DNA from 2 places in the Martelella sp. K41-7 genome. Region 1 is predicted to be linked to the other one. Evidence: predicted binding sites of a transcription regulator. Region 1 holds the regulator's gene; the other holds the start of a gene.
What was found. Region 1 encodes PhoB, which activates phosphate uptake and scavenging genes when phosphate is short. Its sites were predicted from a motif close to TGTCATNNANCTGTCAT; they were not measured.

Region 1 (7,439 bases):
CCGGTTCGTCGACCGTTCTGCCCTATGCCAAGATCGTTGCCGAGACCTTTGGCGAGATCTACCCGGACTACAAGACGCCGATCGTGGAGTCGGGTGGGTCGTCGGCAGGGCTGAAGGAATTCTGCAGGGGCGTCGGGCCGCGCACCATCGACATCGCCAATGCGTCGCGGCCGATCCGCCCTGGCGAGATCGAAAACTGCGCGATGAATGGCGTGACGGAGATCGCGGAAGTGGCTTTCGGGTATGATGGCATCGTGTTTGCCACGGCCTCCTCGATGCCGCAGATGGCGTTGACGCCGCTTGATCTTTACCGCGCGCTTGCGGCTGAACTGGTGATTGATGGTCAACTGGTGAAGAACCCCTACACCCTCTGGTCCGAGGTTAATCCGGCACTGCCCGATACGGAGATCAAGGCCTATATTCCCGGCGAAAAGCACGGCACGCGCGAGGTCTTTGAGGAAAAGGTGCTGGCGGTTGGCTGCGAGGAAGCCGATTCGCTGCCCGTGCTGACCGAAATGTTCGGCGAAAAGCAGGGTGAAAACACTTGCATTGCGGTGCGCCGGGACGGGCGGGCGCCAGGGATCGACGGTGATTATACCGAAACGCTGGCGCGGGTGGCAGCCGACCGGACCGCTCTCGGCGTTTTCGGCCTGTCGTTTTACGATAACAATGCCGACAAGCTGAAAGTGGCGACGATTTCCGGGGTTACCCCCACTGTCGAAACGGTTGCGTCCGGCGAATATCCGGTGTCCCGGCCACTGTTTTTCTACGTCAAGATGGCGCATGTCGGGGCGATCCCGGGTTTGCGCGAATATGTTGCGTTCTTCCTGTCGGAAAACATGGCCGGTCCCTATGGCCCACTTGCCGAATATGGTCTTGTGCCGGCATCGGAACAACAGCGCGCCGAAATCCTTGCTGCGTTCGAGGATGCGCTGATGTCGCCGGAAGATTAGGCAGGCGCCGCCGAAGAGAGAACTGAAAATCCGGCTGGTGCCCAGAAACCTGGGGGCGGCCGAAATCAAGGGTCCGGAAATCCCGGACGGTCTGGAACGACATAATGCATGTCTTTTTGATCATTCTGGCGCTGGTGGTCGCGCTTGGCGTTGCCGGATATTTTTCGGCCCGCGCCAAGGCCTATGCGCTCGCCGGTGAAACCCGGACGCGGCTGAATTCGCGCCCGGCGCATCACGCCAGCTTCGTGGCGATTGCCGCGATTGTGCCGGCGGTGCTGCTGATGGCGGTGTGGATGGTGGTCAGCCCGCTGGTCATCGGCGCGGAAGTCCGAAACGATTTCCCCGAAAGCGTGAAAGAGCAGCCGGCCTCCGCCCAGAGCCTCACCTATAATACCGTGATTTCCGTTGCCTATGGCCTGCGGCAATTGCCTGAGGAAGCGCGTGCAAGTGTCGACGAGGATGCTGGCGTTCTCCGCGCTGTCCTCGCCCGCAACGGCATTCCGCTTGCCGCCTCGCCCGAACCCTATGTGCTGTCCGCGGCCGAGCGGCTCAATACGCTTTCGGCGCGTTCGGGCGCGGCTATGGCGGCTGCGGTGCTGGCGCTCGCTCTGATGTCGTTCGCTCTCGCCTATCGCGCGGTCCGGCCTTCGTTTCAGGCGCGCAACCGCGTTGAACAGGCCGTTCTTGCCGCCCTTCTCCTTGCATCGACGATTGCGATCCTGACAACGGTCGGCATTGTACTGTCGATGCTGACGGAATCGCTGAGGTTCTTTTCTCAAGTGCCGCCGGCCGATTTCTTCTTCGGTACAGTCTGGGATCCGCGCTTCGCCGCTGCTGGAGAGAGCGGATCGCCCGGTCAGTTCGGGCTTATCCCGCTGCTTGCCGGTACGCTCTACATCTCGCTCGTTGCCATGGCGGTTGCCGTGCCGATCGGGCTTTATGCCGCGATTTACATGTCGGAATATGCAGGACCCAGATTGCGCTCGGTCGCCAAGCCGCTGCTGGAAGTGCTTGCGGGCATTCCGACCATCGTCTACGGCTTTTTCGCGTTGGTGACCGTCGGTCCGCTGCTGCGCGATATCTCCGCGGAACTGAACGGGCTTTTCACCGGCAGTTATCGCAATTTCATCGAGGCGCAGTCGGTGCTGACGGCGGGCGTGGTGATGGGCATCATGCTGATCCCCTTCGTCTCCTCGCTATCCGATGATATCATCAATGCGGTTCCCGATAGCCTGCGCAAGGGCTCACTCGGCCTTGGCGCCACGCAATCCGAAACCATCAAACGCGTGGTCCTGCCCGCGGCTCTTCCCGGTGTTGCAGGCGCACTGCTGCTGACAGCATCGCGCGCGATCGGCGAGACCATGATCGTGGTTCTGGCCGCTGGTGTTGCCGCGCAGTTGCAGCTCAATCCGCTGGAGCCGATGACGACCGTGACCGTCAAGATCGTCAATCAGTTGACAGGCGATCTGGAGTTCAACACCCCGCAGACGCTTGTTGCCTTCGCGCTCGGCCTGACGCTGTTCGTGATTACGCTCTGCCTCAATGTTTACGCGCTTTATATTGTGCGCAAGTACCGGGAGCAGTACGAATGATCGGGACATTCAGCAAGGAGCAGGCTGAAAAACGCCGCAAGAGTCTAAAACGCCGCCATGCTGCCGAACGCCGTTTCCGCATTTCCGGCCTGCTCGCGATTTGCGTTGGCATCTTCTTTCTGGGCGCACTTTTGTTTTCCGTGGTCGGCAAGGGCTATACTGCCTTTCAGCAGACGACCATCACCCTGCCGATTACCTTCGAGGCTTCGGTGATCGATCCGGACGGCGGACGCGACGAAGATCCCAGCCTTCTGCTGACAGCGGATTATCCGCAACTGGTACAGGGCGCGCTCGCCGGCACGCTGGGCATCAGTCCTGCAAACGGGCCGGAAATGCGCGAGGCGATGCGGATGGTTTCTCGCAGCAGTCGGGTGGAGCTGCGCGATGTGGTGGCGAAGGATCCGTCGGTCATCGGCAAGACCGTTGATGTGCGCCTTCTGGCATCTGCCGATATCGATTCCGCCAACAAGGGCCAGATCGACCTTTCCGTGCCCGAGACCAGCAGGCGCGTCTCTGACCAGCAGCTTCACTGGATGGACGAACTGAAAGCTGATGGATTGCTTAGGAAGTCTTTCAACACCGGCTTCTTCACTCATGGCGCATCCAGCCGGCCTGAGTCGGCTGGCATCGGCGTGGCCTTTGTCGGCACGCTCTACATGCTGGGTGTGGTGCTGCTGCTGGCACTGCCGATCGGCGTGGCCTCGGCGATCTATCTTGAAGAATTCGCGCCGAAGAACAGGTTCACGGATCTCATCGAGGTCAATATCAACAATCTGGCCGCTGTTCCCTCGATTGTTTTCGGTCTACTGGGCCTTGCGGTGTTCATCGGCTTCATGGGGCTTCCGCGCTCTGCGTCACTGGTCGGCGGGCTGGTGCTGACGCTGATGACGCTGCCGACAATCATCATTGCCACCCGGGCTGCGCTGAAGGCCGTGCCGCCCTCGATCCGTTCGGCGGCGCTAGGCGTCGGCGCCTCGAAAATGCAGGCCGTGTTCCATCATGTCCTGCCGCTGGCCATGCCCGGTATTCTGACGGGCACAATTATCGGCCTGGCCCAGGCCCTCGGCGAAACCGCACCGCTGCTTCTGATCGGCATGGTCGCCTTCGTGGCGGATTATCCGGCAAGCCCGTTTGACCCCGCGACGGCACTGCCGGTACAGATCTACATGTGGGCGGGCGAGGCCGAGCGTGCCTTTGTCGAGCGCACCTCCGCCGCCATCATCGTGCTTCTGGCCTTCCTGATCCTGATGAACGTCACGGCGGTGATCCTGCGCCGTCGTTTCGAACGACGCTGGTAGGCGCGTGGCAATGGCGAACCCGACCGCGAAAACACCTGGAAGCAAACAATGAGCAACAACACATACAAAATGACCGGCCAGGCGGTGTCCGTCTATTACGGGCAGAAGCGCGCGCTTTTTGATGTCAGCCTGAATATACGCGAGCATACTGTCACGGCGTTGATCGGCCCGTCCGGGTGCGGCAAGTCGACCTTTCTGCGGACCCTCAACCGCATGAACGACACGATCGACAATTGTCGCGTGACCGGTACGATCACGCTTGACGGCGAGGATATCTACACCTCCGGCATCGATGTGGTGGAGTTGCGTGCACGCGTCGGCATGGTTTTCCAGAACCCCAATCCGTTCCCGAAGTCGATCTATGAGAATGTCGCCTACGGGCCGCGTATCCACGGCCTTGCCCGTCATCGCACCGAGTTCGATCAGATCGTCGAGACCAGCCTGATCAAGGCGGGGCTGTTCAACGAGGTCAAGGATCGGCTGGACGAGCCGGGCACCAGCCTTTCCGGCGGCCAGCAGCAGCGGCTGTGCATTGCCCGCGCCATTGCCGTCAGCCCGGAAGTCATCCTGATGGACGAACCCTGTTCCGCGCTCGATCCGATCGCGACAGCCCGCGTCGAGGAACTGATTTCCGATCTTGCGGAGAACTACACCATTGTGATGGTGACCCATTCCATGCAGCAGGCCGCGCGCGTGTCCGAGCGCACCGCGATGTTCCATCTCGGTCATATGGTCGAGGAAAACAGTACCGATACGATTTTCACCAATCCCGCGGATCAGCGTACCCAGGATTACATCATGGGACGTTTCGGCTGAGGGGCGGTTGCCGCACGCTCACGCCAAGGAAGGATTAAACATGGCCCCCTCGCATATTCTGACGGCTTTCGATGACGAACTGAAATACCTCCAGCGCCGGATTTCCGAAATGGGCGGTCTGGCGGAGGAAATGGTGAGCCAGTCGGTCTCAGCCCTCGTCAATACCGATACCGAGCTTGCCGAAAAGGTGATCAAGGACGACCTCGCACTGGACGAGGCCGAGCGTGAGATCGGTGAAAAGGCAATTGTGACCATCGCCCGTCGTCAGCCGGTGGCTGCGGACCTGCGCGAAATCATGGGTGCGATCCGCATCGCTGCCGATCTGGAACGCGTTGGCGATATGGCGAAGAACACCGCGAAGCGGGTGATCTCTGTGCAGGGCACCGGCGTTCCGCGCAAGCTAGCGCACGGCATCGAGCATTTGTCGGAACTGGCGTTGCTGCAGCTCAAGGAAGTGCTGGACGCCTACACAACGCGCCAGGCCGACAAGGCCAACTCGATCCGCGAGCGCGATGACGAGATCGATGCGATCTATACCTCGCTGTTTCGCGAGCTTTTGACCTACATGATGGAAGATCCGCGCAACATCACCACCTGCACGCATCTTCTGTTCTGCGCCAAGAATATCGAGCGTATCGGCGACCATGCCACCAACATCGCTGAAATGATCTACTACATTGCCACCGGCGCCCAGCCCCAGGGAGAACGTCCCAAGGACGACAACTCTGCTGCCGTCGGTTCCGATGATGTCTGAAGCCATTTGAGATCAGGGAGATAGACGTCCAATGGTGCCGAAAATTGCAGTTGTCGAAGACGAGGAAGCACTCAGCGTCCTGCTACGTTACAATCTCGAAGCGGAAGGCTATGAGGTCGAAACCATCATGCGCGGCGACGAGGCCGAGATCCGGCTTCAGGAGCGGGTTCCCGATCTGCTGCTGCTCGACTGGATGCTGCCGGGGGTCTCCGGCATCGAGCTTTGCCGTCGCCTCAGAATGCGGCCGGAGACAGAACGCCTGCCGATCATCATGCTGACGGCGCGTGGCGAGGAAAGCGAACGGATACGCGGTCTGGCGATCGGTGCCGACGACTATGTCGTCAAGCCGTTTTCCACGCCGGAGCTGATGGCGCGGGTCAAGGCGATCCTCCGCCGCGCAAGGCCGGAAGTGCTCTCCAGCGTGCTGAAATGCGGCGATATCGAGCTTGACCGCGAGACCCACCGTGTCCACCGCAAGGCGCGCGAAGTGCGGCTCGGCCCGACGGAGTTCCGGCTTCTGGAGTTTCTGATGACGTCGCCCGGCCGGGTGTTTTCCCGCGCCCAGCTTCTCGATGGTGTCTGGGGTCACGATATTTATGTGGATGAGCGCACCGTCGACGTCCATGTCGGCCGGCTGAGAAAGGCACTCAATTTCTCGCAGATGCCGGATGTGATCCGCACCGTGCGCGGAGCGGGATATTCGATGGAGGTCTAAACGCTGCTAGCGGCGTCAAAAAAGATTTTCTAAACGATTTAATATCCGTCATTGCAGCCATTCCACGTTGGTCTATGCTGTATTGGCATGCTGCCCGGATGTGTTGAATCGACCGGTCGACGATTGATTTTTCCGCCGTGATTGTCCAATTGGACAACCGGATTGGTTGGCCGCTCGGCAGGCGGCAGCGCCGACAAGACCCGCTTTTCCCGTGATGCATCCTTCCGCATCCCGGAACGCTGGTCTCTTGAGGCCACAGGATAAAGAGGATTGTTGCGATGAGCAGAGCCAGTTTCGTGGAGCCCGCAGTGATGGGGGAGCTGATGGCCCGCATGCTGTGGGAAATCGGAGCGGTGCATTTTGCGCCGGATGAGCCCTACAAGCTTGCCTCCGGTCTGGTCAGCCCGGTTTATATCGATTGCCGGCAGCTGATTTCCTATCCGCGCATTCGTTCCACGCTGATGGATTTCGCCGCCGCCAAGGTGCTGCGCGATGCTGGCTTCGAGAAGTTCGATTGCGTGGCTGGTGGTGAGACTGCGGGTATTCCCTTTGCCGCATTCCTTGCCGACCGGCTTGAACTGCCGATGATCTACGTTCGCAAGAAGCCGAAGGGCTATGGCAAGAATGCGCAGATCGAGGGGCATATGCCGAAGGGTGCGCGCGTTCTGGTGATCGAGGACCTGACCACCGCCGGTGGGTCGATGTTCAACTTCATCAATGCCATCCGTTCAGCCGGCGGTGTGGTGGAACATGGCATGGCGTTGTTTTATTATGGGATTTTCGGCGAGGCGGAGAAACGTTTCCGCGAGGGCGGCGTTAACCTCCATTACATCGCGACCTGGAAGGAAGTGCTGAACGTCGCGCGTAAGGATGGTCTTGCAGACGAGGCAACGCTTGAAGCTGTCGGCACTTTCCTTGATCATCCGATGGATTGGTCGCGCGCGCGCGGCGGGCTTCAGGAACTGATCGTCTGAAAGGCGCTGAGGGCCCCTTGCTATAGGCGTCCGCTCCCGGTGAGCGGACGCGCAACCGGAATTGGGAGAGAATGATGATTTTATGCTGTGGTGAAGCCCTGATCGACATGTTGCCGCGCGAGACCGACAAGGGCGAACCGGCCTTTGCCCCCTATGCCGGTGGCGCGGTCTGCAATACCGCGGTCGCGCTGGCCCGGCTCGGCCGCCCGACAGGGTTCTTCTCCGGCATCTCCACCGATCTGATGGGTGACATCATCCGCGAAAAGCTCGATGCCTCGAAGGTCGATCATTCCCTCGTCGCACTATCCGACCGGCCGACCACACTTGCCTTCGTCAA
Region 2 (7,439 bases), 1.4 Mb from region 1:
ACAGCGAGACTTGCTGGGCATTGCCGATCAGCATGGCGAGCGCCATGGTCTCTCCGAGCGCGCGGCCGAAACCGAGCACCAGCGAGGCAAAAATGCCGCCGGAAGCCGTTGGGATGATGACCTTGCGGATGGCTTCCCACTTGGTGGTGCCCATGCCGTAGGCCGCTTCCTGGATCTTCATCGGGATCGCCTTGAAAGCGTCCTGGGAGATCGCCGCCACCGTCGGCAGGATCATGATCGACAGGACGATCATTGCCGGAAACATCCCGGGACCGGCAAGCTTGGTCGAAAAGAACGGTATGAAGGGCAGGGTTTCATGCAGCCAGTTGGCCATCGGCCGGATGGCCGGGATCAGAACATAGATGCCCCAAAGACCGTATACCACGGATGGGATCGCCGCGAGCATTTCCACGATCAGGCGGAACACCCATGCAAGGCGCGCATTGAGAAAACCCTGCGTGAGAAAGATCGCCACCGAAATGCCGAGAACGCCGCCGAACAGCAGGGCCAGGAATGAAGAATAAAGCGTTCCCCAGATTTCAGCCAGAATGCCGTATTCGTTCTTATTCGGATTCCACTCGACCGTGGTCAGGAAGCCAAGCCCATATTCGCGCATTGCCGGTGCGGCCAGGGCGCCGAGCTTCCAGAAGATGTAGACCAGAAGCAGGACGGTCAGAACGCCTGCGGCCAATGTCAAAATACGAAAGGATTTATCGTAACCGTATTCGAAAGCGGTCGGCGGTCTCGAAACGCTGCCGACTTTAGGCTCAGCGTTTTTCGTTTTGTCGGCCATCAAGCGGGCTCCTACTGGCGAAGATCGGGGTGTTTTCCCCGTGATCTGAAAAGCTCAGGCGTAAACGGGTCTTAAACGGATCAAACCGGGGCGCATTGGAAACACGCCCCGGCACAAGACAGCGTACTGCCTCGATTACTTGATTTCTGCGACCGACTTGCGATCAAGTTCGACAACGCTTTCCGGCAGCGGAATGTAGCCGAGCTTGTCAGCCATGTCCTGGCCGGTGGTCAGGCCGTAGTCGACCATTTTCTTCAGTGCGGCAACGGTGTCGGCATCCTGGCCCTGCTTGTAGAGAAGCAGCCAGGTGAAGGTTGCGATCGGGTAAGCCTGTTCACCCTTCGGGTCGGTGATGAACGCGCGGTTCATGTCGTCGAATTCAGCCGAAGCAAGGGCGGCCTTACCAGCGTCTGCACCGGCTGCAACATAGTTGCCGGCCTGGTTTTCGAGCATGGCGTAAGGCGTTTTGGTCTGCTGGGCGTAACCGTATTCGATGTAGCCGATCGCACCGGGCGTCTGCTTGATCGTGGCGGTGATGCCCTGGTTGCCCGGAGCGGCAATGAAGTTCGAAGCCTTCGGCCACGGAACAGTCTTGCCGGCGCCGACAGTGCTTTCAAAATCGGAGCTGATGGCAGCCAGGTGGTTGGTGAAGTTGAAGCTCGTGCCGGAAGAGTCCGAACGGACAACGACGGTGATGTCTTCGTCGGGGAGGTCGACACCGTCATTGGCAGCGGCGATGGCCGGGTCATTCCACTTGGTGACTTCGCCAAGGAAAATCTTCGGGTAAACGTCGCGCGGCAGCTTCAGATCGGAAACGCCGTCAAGATTGAAGGCGAGAACGACTTCACCGGCCGTCATCGGCAGGAGAACAACGCCGCCTTCGACCTTGGCGATTTCTTCATCGTCCATGGCTGCGTCGGAAGCAGCGAAGTCAACAACACCGTTGATGAAGTCTTCGATGCCAGCGCCCGAACCCTTGGACTGGTAGTTGACCTGAATACCGGTCTTCTGGCCAAAATCCTTAAACCAGGCCGAGTAGAGCGGGAAGGGGAAAGAGGCGCCGGAGCCCGTCAGCTGAACATCCTGAGCCTGGGCAACAGTGCCGGATACCAGCATGGCGGCTGCAACGGCGGCAACCTTAGCGCCCGTGGAAAAATTTCCGATTTTCATCAGATAGCCCTTTTGAGGTTTGGTTGAAAACGCAAGTCGTATAACAACGAAATAATAGCAAGCATAGTATGTTGTAAAAAATTCATATTTCGGGGAAAAACCAGTGTTTTCTTTCAAAAAACCGTCATACAACTGTCGTAAAACTGTCATAAACAAACTAGACTTACGATAGTACTTTTCAGCTCGGCGAAGCTGCGCCATTCCCGTCTGAGGCATTTCCTCACTGGCGCGCTTTGGTTACGATAGCCACGATGGTGCTGAAGCCCTGCTTGACATAGAGCAAGGCGAATATTGATCCGCCGTCTAGTTTCGCCGCCGGCCAGCCGCTTCGGCGATATCCACCGTTCTTCAATCCGCGTATGAAATCAGGAGAGGCAATGACTGAAACAGGCACCCCGGACCATGCGCTGCGCGGTTTGCATGAAGATACCGTCGCAGAGCTACTTTTACGGCAGAGGCAGCTTGAAAAGGCAGCGCTGGTAGCACTTGAGGCAGGGCGTATCCTGATGGAAACCGGCGCGAAATCCGGGGTCGTTCGCGAGGGGGTACAGAAGGTGGCGGCGGGCCTCGGCGTCAAGAGTGCCGATATCCGTGTCGGTTTCGCATCGATCTCGACAACGGTTGGCGACGGCGTGTGCACCTCGACCCACATGGTCGGTGTGGGGCATCACGGTGTCAATATGCGTATAAACCACCGCGTCCGCGAAATCTGCGCAGCGATGGAGGTGGGCGAGCATACGCCGGAGGAGGTGGAGAAGAAGCTTCTTGAAGCAAAGCGCATTACGCCCAAGCATCACAAATTGCTGAATGTGTTTGCTGCCGGCCTTGCCTGTGCGGCATTCGGCAGGCTTCTGGGGGCCGATGCGCCGGCTTTCGTCACCACCCTGATTGCCAGTATGATCGGCCAGTATATCCGGCTTTTGCTGCTCGAGCGGCATTACAATGCCTTTGTCGTGACTGCCACAGTTGCCTTCGCGGCGGCCGTGCTTTCCGGCCTCGGCGCAATGGCCATGGGCAGCACCATGATCGATACATCCATGAGCGCCGCGGTGTTGATGCTGGTTCCCGGCGTACCCTCGATGAACGCGCAGACGGATATCATGGAAGGGTTTCCCACGCTTGGCAGTGCCCGCTTCGTGACCGTGGCCATGATTCTCGTCTTTATCACGCTGGGTGTCGGTGCGGCCCATATCGTGCTGGGCGGCGGTCTGAACGATGCGGTCAAGTCAACGCCCAACATCGCCCATCATGCCTTCTTTGGCGCGGTCGCGGCGGCAGGCTTCGGCGTGCTGTTTAATTTCGGCTATCGCAATCTCGGCTGGGCCGCGCTCGCCGGCGCGCTGGCACTTGCGGTCAGAACGGTGTGCATGCTGAGCGGCTGGCCTCTGGAAGCAGCGTCTTTCGCGGCTGCCGTAGCGGTCGCGCTGGTGGTTGAGCTGTCCTACAACACTCCGTTCCCGGTTCGGCGCGTCGGCAATGCGATTGCCGTTGCCGGCTGTATTCCGATGGTGCCGGGAAGTGCTGCGGCCCATTGGATCATCGGCCTTCTGGAGATCACCGTGCAGCCACTTGAGAAGTCCGACATGATGCTGGCGGCAACCACCAGCGCCGGGCTTCAGGTGATCTTCACCGTCGGTGCAATCGGGGCCGGGCTCACGATGATTTCCTCCACGTTCCGCAGGCCGGAGTTTCCGACGCGTGATCACGCGGATTGAACCCGTGATCTCCGCATGGAGGAATGGATACCGGCGCAGATAAGAAAGACCCGCATGTATCGCGGGTCTTTCGTTGCTTGGGCTCTTCTCAGCGCAGGTTTGTCTTGGTCAACTGCATCAGTTCGTCGCCGCGCCCGTTGAGGATCGCGCGCATCATGTAGAGGCTGAAACCCTTGGCCTGTTCCATGGTGATCTGCGGCGGCATGGCGAGTTCCTGCTTGGCCGTCATCACATCCACCAGCACCGGCCCCGGTGTCGCGAGTGCCTCGTCGAGGGCGGCTGGAAGCGCCTTGGCATCGTCCACCTTGATGCCCTTCATACCGGCGGCTTCGGCAATGCGGGCGAAGTCGGGGCTGCTGAGATCGGTCGAATCGGAGATGTAGCCGCCAGCCTTCATTTCCATTGCGACGAAGCCAAGGGAACGATTGTGGAATACGACGATTTTGATCGGCAGGTTCAGCTGGGTGACCGAAAGCACTTCGCCCATCATCATCGCAAACCCGCCATCGCCGCACATGGCGATCACTTGACGTTTCGGATCGATGGCCTGGGCGCCGATGGCCTGTGACAGCGCGTTGGCCATGGAGCCGTGTGAAAACGAACCGATCAGCCGGCGCTTGCCGTTCATGCCGACATAGCGGGCGGCCCAGACGGTCGGTGTTCCGACATCGCAAGTGAAGATCGCATCATCAGTGGCTTTTTCGCTGAGCAGCTTGGCGACATATTGCGGGTGGATTTGTTCTTTCGCGCTCTTTTCGGTGGCCAGCGCATCCAGCCCCTCGCGTGCCTTGCGGTAATGCTTGATGGCATTGTCGAGGAATTTGCTACTGCGTTCCTTTTTCAGCTTGGGCAGCAGGGCGCGGATTGTCGACCCGACATCGCCCAAAATGCCGAGGTCGACCTGGGTATGGGCGCCAAGCGCCTCTGCGCGGGTGTCGACCTGGGCAATCTTGGCGTCTTCGGGATAGAACGCACGGTAAGGGAAGGCTGAGCCGAGAATGAGCAAGGTATCGGCCGATTCCATCGCATGGTAGCCGGAGGAGAAACCGATCAGCCCGGTCATGCCGACATCGAACCGGTTTTCATATTCGATGAATTCCTTGCCGCGCATGGCATGCACCATGGGAGACTGTAGCGCTTCGGCGAGCTCCAGAACCTCCTCACGCGCACCTGCACAGCCAGCGCCGCACAGCAGCGTGATGTTGCCACCGCTGTTGAGCAGGTCGGCCAGCGCATCGATTTCCGGTTCCTGCGGAACGATGTCCGGCTGACGTGGTGCATTCCAGCGAATTTTCGTATCCGCGGGCATTTCCTTCAGCGCAACATCACCCGGCAGAACAATGACGGCGACACCCTTCTTGGCAATAGCGGCGCGCATCGCGACTTCAAGGACATAGGGCATCTGGTCCGGCGATGAAATCAGTTCGCAATAGACGCTGCATTCGCGAAACAGCTCCTGCGGGTGGGTTTCCTGAAAATAGCCGCTGCCGATCTCGGACGAGGGGATATGGGCGGCAATCGCCAGAACGGGCACGTGGTTGCGATTGCAGTCATAAAGCCCATTGATGAGGTGGAGGTTGCCTGGCCCGCACGAGCCCGCGCAGACCGTCAGTTCGCCTGTAATATGGGCTTCGGCGCCGGCGGCAAAGGCGGCCGCTTCTTCGTGGCGGGTGCCCATCCATTCAAGCGTCTTCAGCCGGCCGATACTGTCGCTGAGGCCGTTCAGCGAGATCGCCCGTCACGCCCCAGATCCGCTTCACCCCAGCCTCGCCCAGATAGCGGGCAATGTAATGTGCGATACTCTCTGCCATGGATAAGCTCTTTTCCTTGCCTGACGCCTGGAAGCAACTGCCGGTCCGGCTGAGTGCGCCTGTATCAGCCAGATCGTCTCGCCTGGCCACCATTGCCACGCAGCTTCAGGCCGCGCAGTTCTGAAAAGAACATCGGAGATCGGTGAAGCTTAACAACAGGCTGAAAAGAGGTGAAGCCCCGGAGAATCTTTTTCCGGAGCGCATAAATGACGGTCAGAAATCACAATTTAGTTAGCTATGTCCGGCAGCCGCGAACCTGCCTGGGTGCTGCAGTGACTGAAGACAGATCACTCAGTTGTCGTCATCACAATAGAGCATGTCAAAACCGAGCGTATCGCATTCCGGTGGTCCCGGTTTGCAGGAAAGTGTCCGGCAGGCCTTGGTGTCCTTGGTCGGTATCTCGCGCTGTACCGCATGGCCGCCCTGGCTGAAACAGATTGTCGGGCTGTTGACGAATCGGTCATAGAGGGTGCGTCCACTGCCGCTCGGAGAGGGGTAGCGCAGGATTGCTGCACCTTGTTGGGCAAGAATGCCATGCACCTGATTGCACGTCATGTCCTGAATGTCGTAACGATTGATCGGTTCCTGTGCTCCGGCGGTACCGGCGGCTAGCAGGAGCACGGCTGATGCGAGTACAAGCTTCATAGTCTACCCAATGCCCTTTCAGGACTCCTCTATGGATCGTCCTTGAATACATACCATAAGGAGATATTTGACGCTATGATACAACCTGGGCAAGACGACGCAAAAATTCGTGACATTCTGCAATCGGTCAAGCGCATTGCTCTTGTCGGCGCATCGCCAAAACCAGAGCGGCCAAGCAACCGGGTCATGGGTTTTCTTCTGGAAAAGGGATTTGATGTGGTGCCGGTCAATCCAGGTCTGGCGGGCAAGGAAATTCTGTACCAGACGGTCTATGGCAGCCTTGCGGAGATACCCGGCACCATCGACATGGTCGATATCTTCCGTGCATCGGAGCATGCTGGCGGCGTGGTTGACGAGGCACTGGCACTTGACCCATTGCCCGGCGTGATCTGGATGCAACTCGATATCATTGATGAGGCGGCCGCGCGCAGGGCGGAGGCGAGAGGGCTGGACGTGATCATGGACCGGTGCCCGGCGATTGAATACCCTCGACTCATGCGCGCAGTGTAATGGCGGTCAGCCCTCGAAGCGCAGCACATCGGGATCGGCACGCATCTCACTCAGCGTTTCTGCGTTTTCGCAGTATTCCCGGAAGTGGCGGCCTGCAGTGTTGCAGGCAAGATCGTCGCGGCAGCGTTGTTTCGACCGGCATCCCGCACAATTGGCCTGCATTCCGTAATAAAGGCGTCGGTATTGAAATTCGGCCTCGACCGGGTCAATGTTGAGGGCCTTCATCATTTCGCCCATCTCGCAGGCGTCGCGGGGCTCCGCGGTGGCAAGGTCTTCGTCTGCGATCCTCTGAAGAACAGCAAGCAAGCCTGCTTCTTCACCCTCGAAATGAGAGGCGTTGCGCCAATCGGCATAACGATCATCGGCGCTGCTATCGTTGGTCAAAACATCCATTGCGATGCTCCTGCTGGTCGACAGCGATATTGACGTTTGTATAAATGACGACATTGATCTTGATCAAAACAGGGCAGGCCGCCGAGCCAATAAGGCTGGTTTGTGAAACAGGGAAGGACACTTTTTATGGAAACCAAGGTACCGGGATTTTCGACACTCTCGATCCACGCTGGCGCAGCCCCGACAGCGCCACCAATGCGAGGGCAACGCCGATCTACCAGACGACGTCGTTCGTGTTCAATGATTCCGACCATGCGGCTGCACTGTTCGGCCTGCGGGAGTTCGGAAATATCTATACACGGATCATGAACCCGACGACGGCGGTTCTGGAAGAGCGGGTTGCAGCGCTCGAAGGTGGCGCGGCAGCCCTTGCTGTTGCTTCCGGTCATGCTGCACAGCTTC

Region 2: pstS (phosphate ABC transporter substrate-binding protein PstS) is a predicted target of PhoB. The motif match lies at 2,097-2,113, and genes of this name have one in related genera.

The regions. Positions count from the first base shown of each region.
Region 1 covers NZ_CM147867.1:4,275,987-4,283,425, forward strand. The annotation lists gene AC0L7L_RS20230 (substrate-binding domain-containing protein) at 1-953, shown strand, start outside; gene pstC (phosphate ABC transporter permease subunit PstC) at 1,058-2,545, shown strand; gene pstA (phosphate ABC transporter permease PstA) at 2,542-3,843, shown strand; gene pstB (phosphate ABC transporter ATP-binding protein PstB) at 3,892-4,659, shown strand; gene phoU (phosphate signaling complex protein PhoU) at 4,700-5,413, shown strand; gene phoB (phosphate regulon transcriptional regulator PhoB) at 5,445-6,128, shown strand; gene AC0L7L_RS20260 (orotate phosphoribosyltransferase) at 6,407-7,102, shown strand; gene AC0L7L_RS20265 (carbohydrate kinase family protein) at 7,177-7,439, shown strand, end outside.
Region 2 covers NZ_CM147867.1:1,405,302-1,412,740, forward strand. The annotation lists gene pstC (phosphate ABC transporter permease subunit PstC) at 1-793, opposite strand, end outside; gene pstS (phosphate ABC transporter substrate-binding protein PstS) at 929-1,963, opposite strand; gene AC0L7L_RS06695 (threonine/serine exporter family protein) at 2,341-3,678, shown strand; partial or broken gene poxB (ubiquinone-dependent pyruvate dehydrogenase) at 3,767-5,489, opposite strand; gene AC0L7L_RS06705 (hypothetical protein) at 5,781-6,134, opposite strand; gene AC0L7L_RS06710 (CoA-binding protein) at 6,210-6,644, shown strand; gene AC0L7L_RS06715 (DUF6455 family protein) at 6,651-7,037, opposite strand; partial or broken gene AC0L7L_RS06720 (O-acetylhomoserine aminocarboxypropyltransferase) at 7,164-7,439, shown strand, end outside.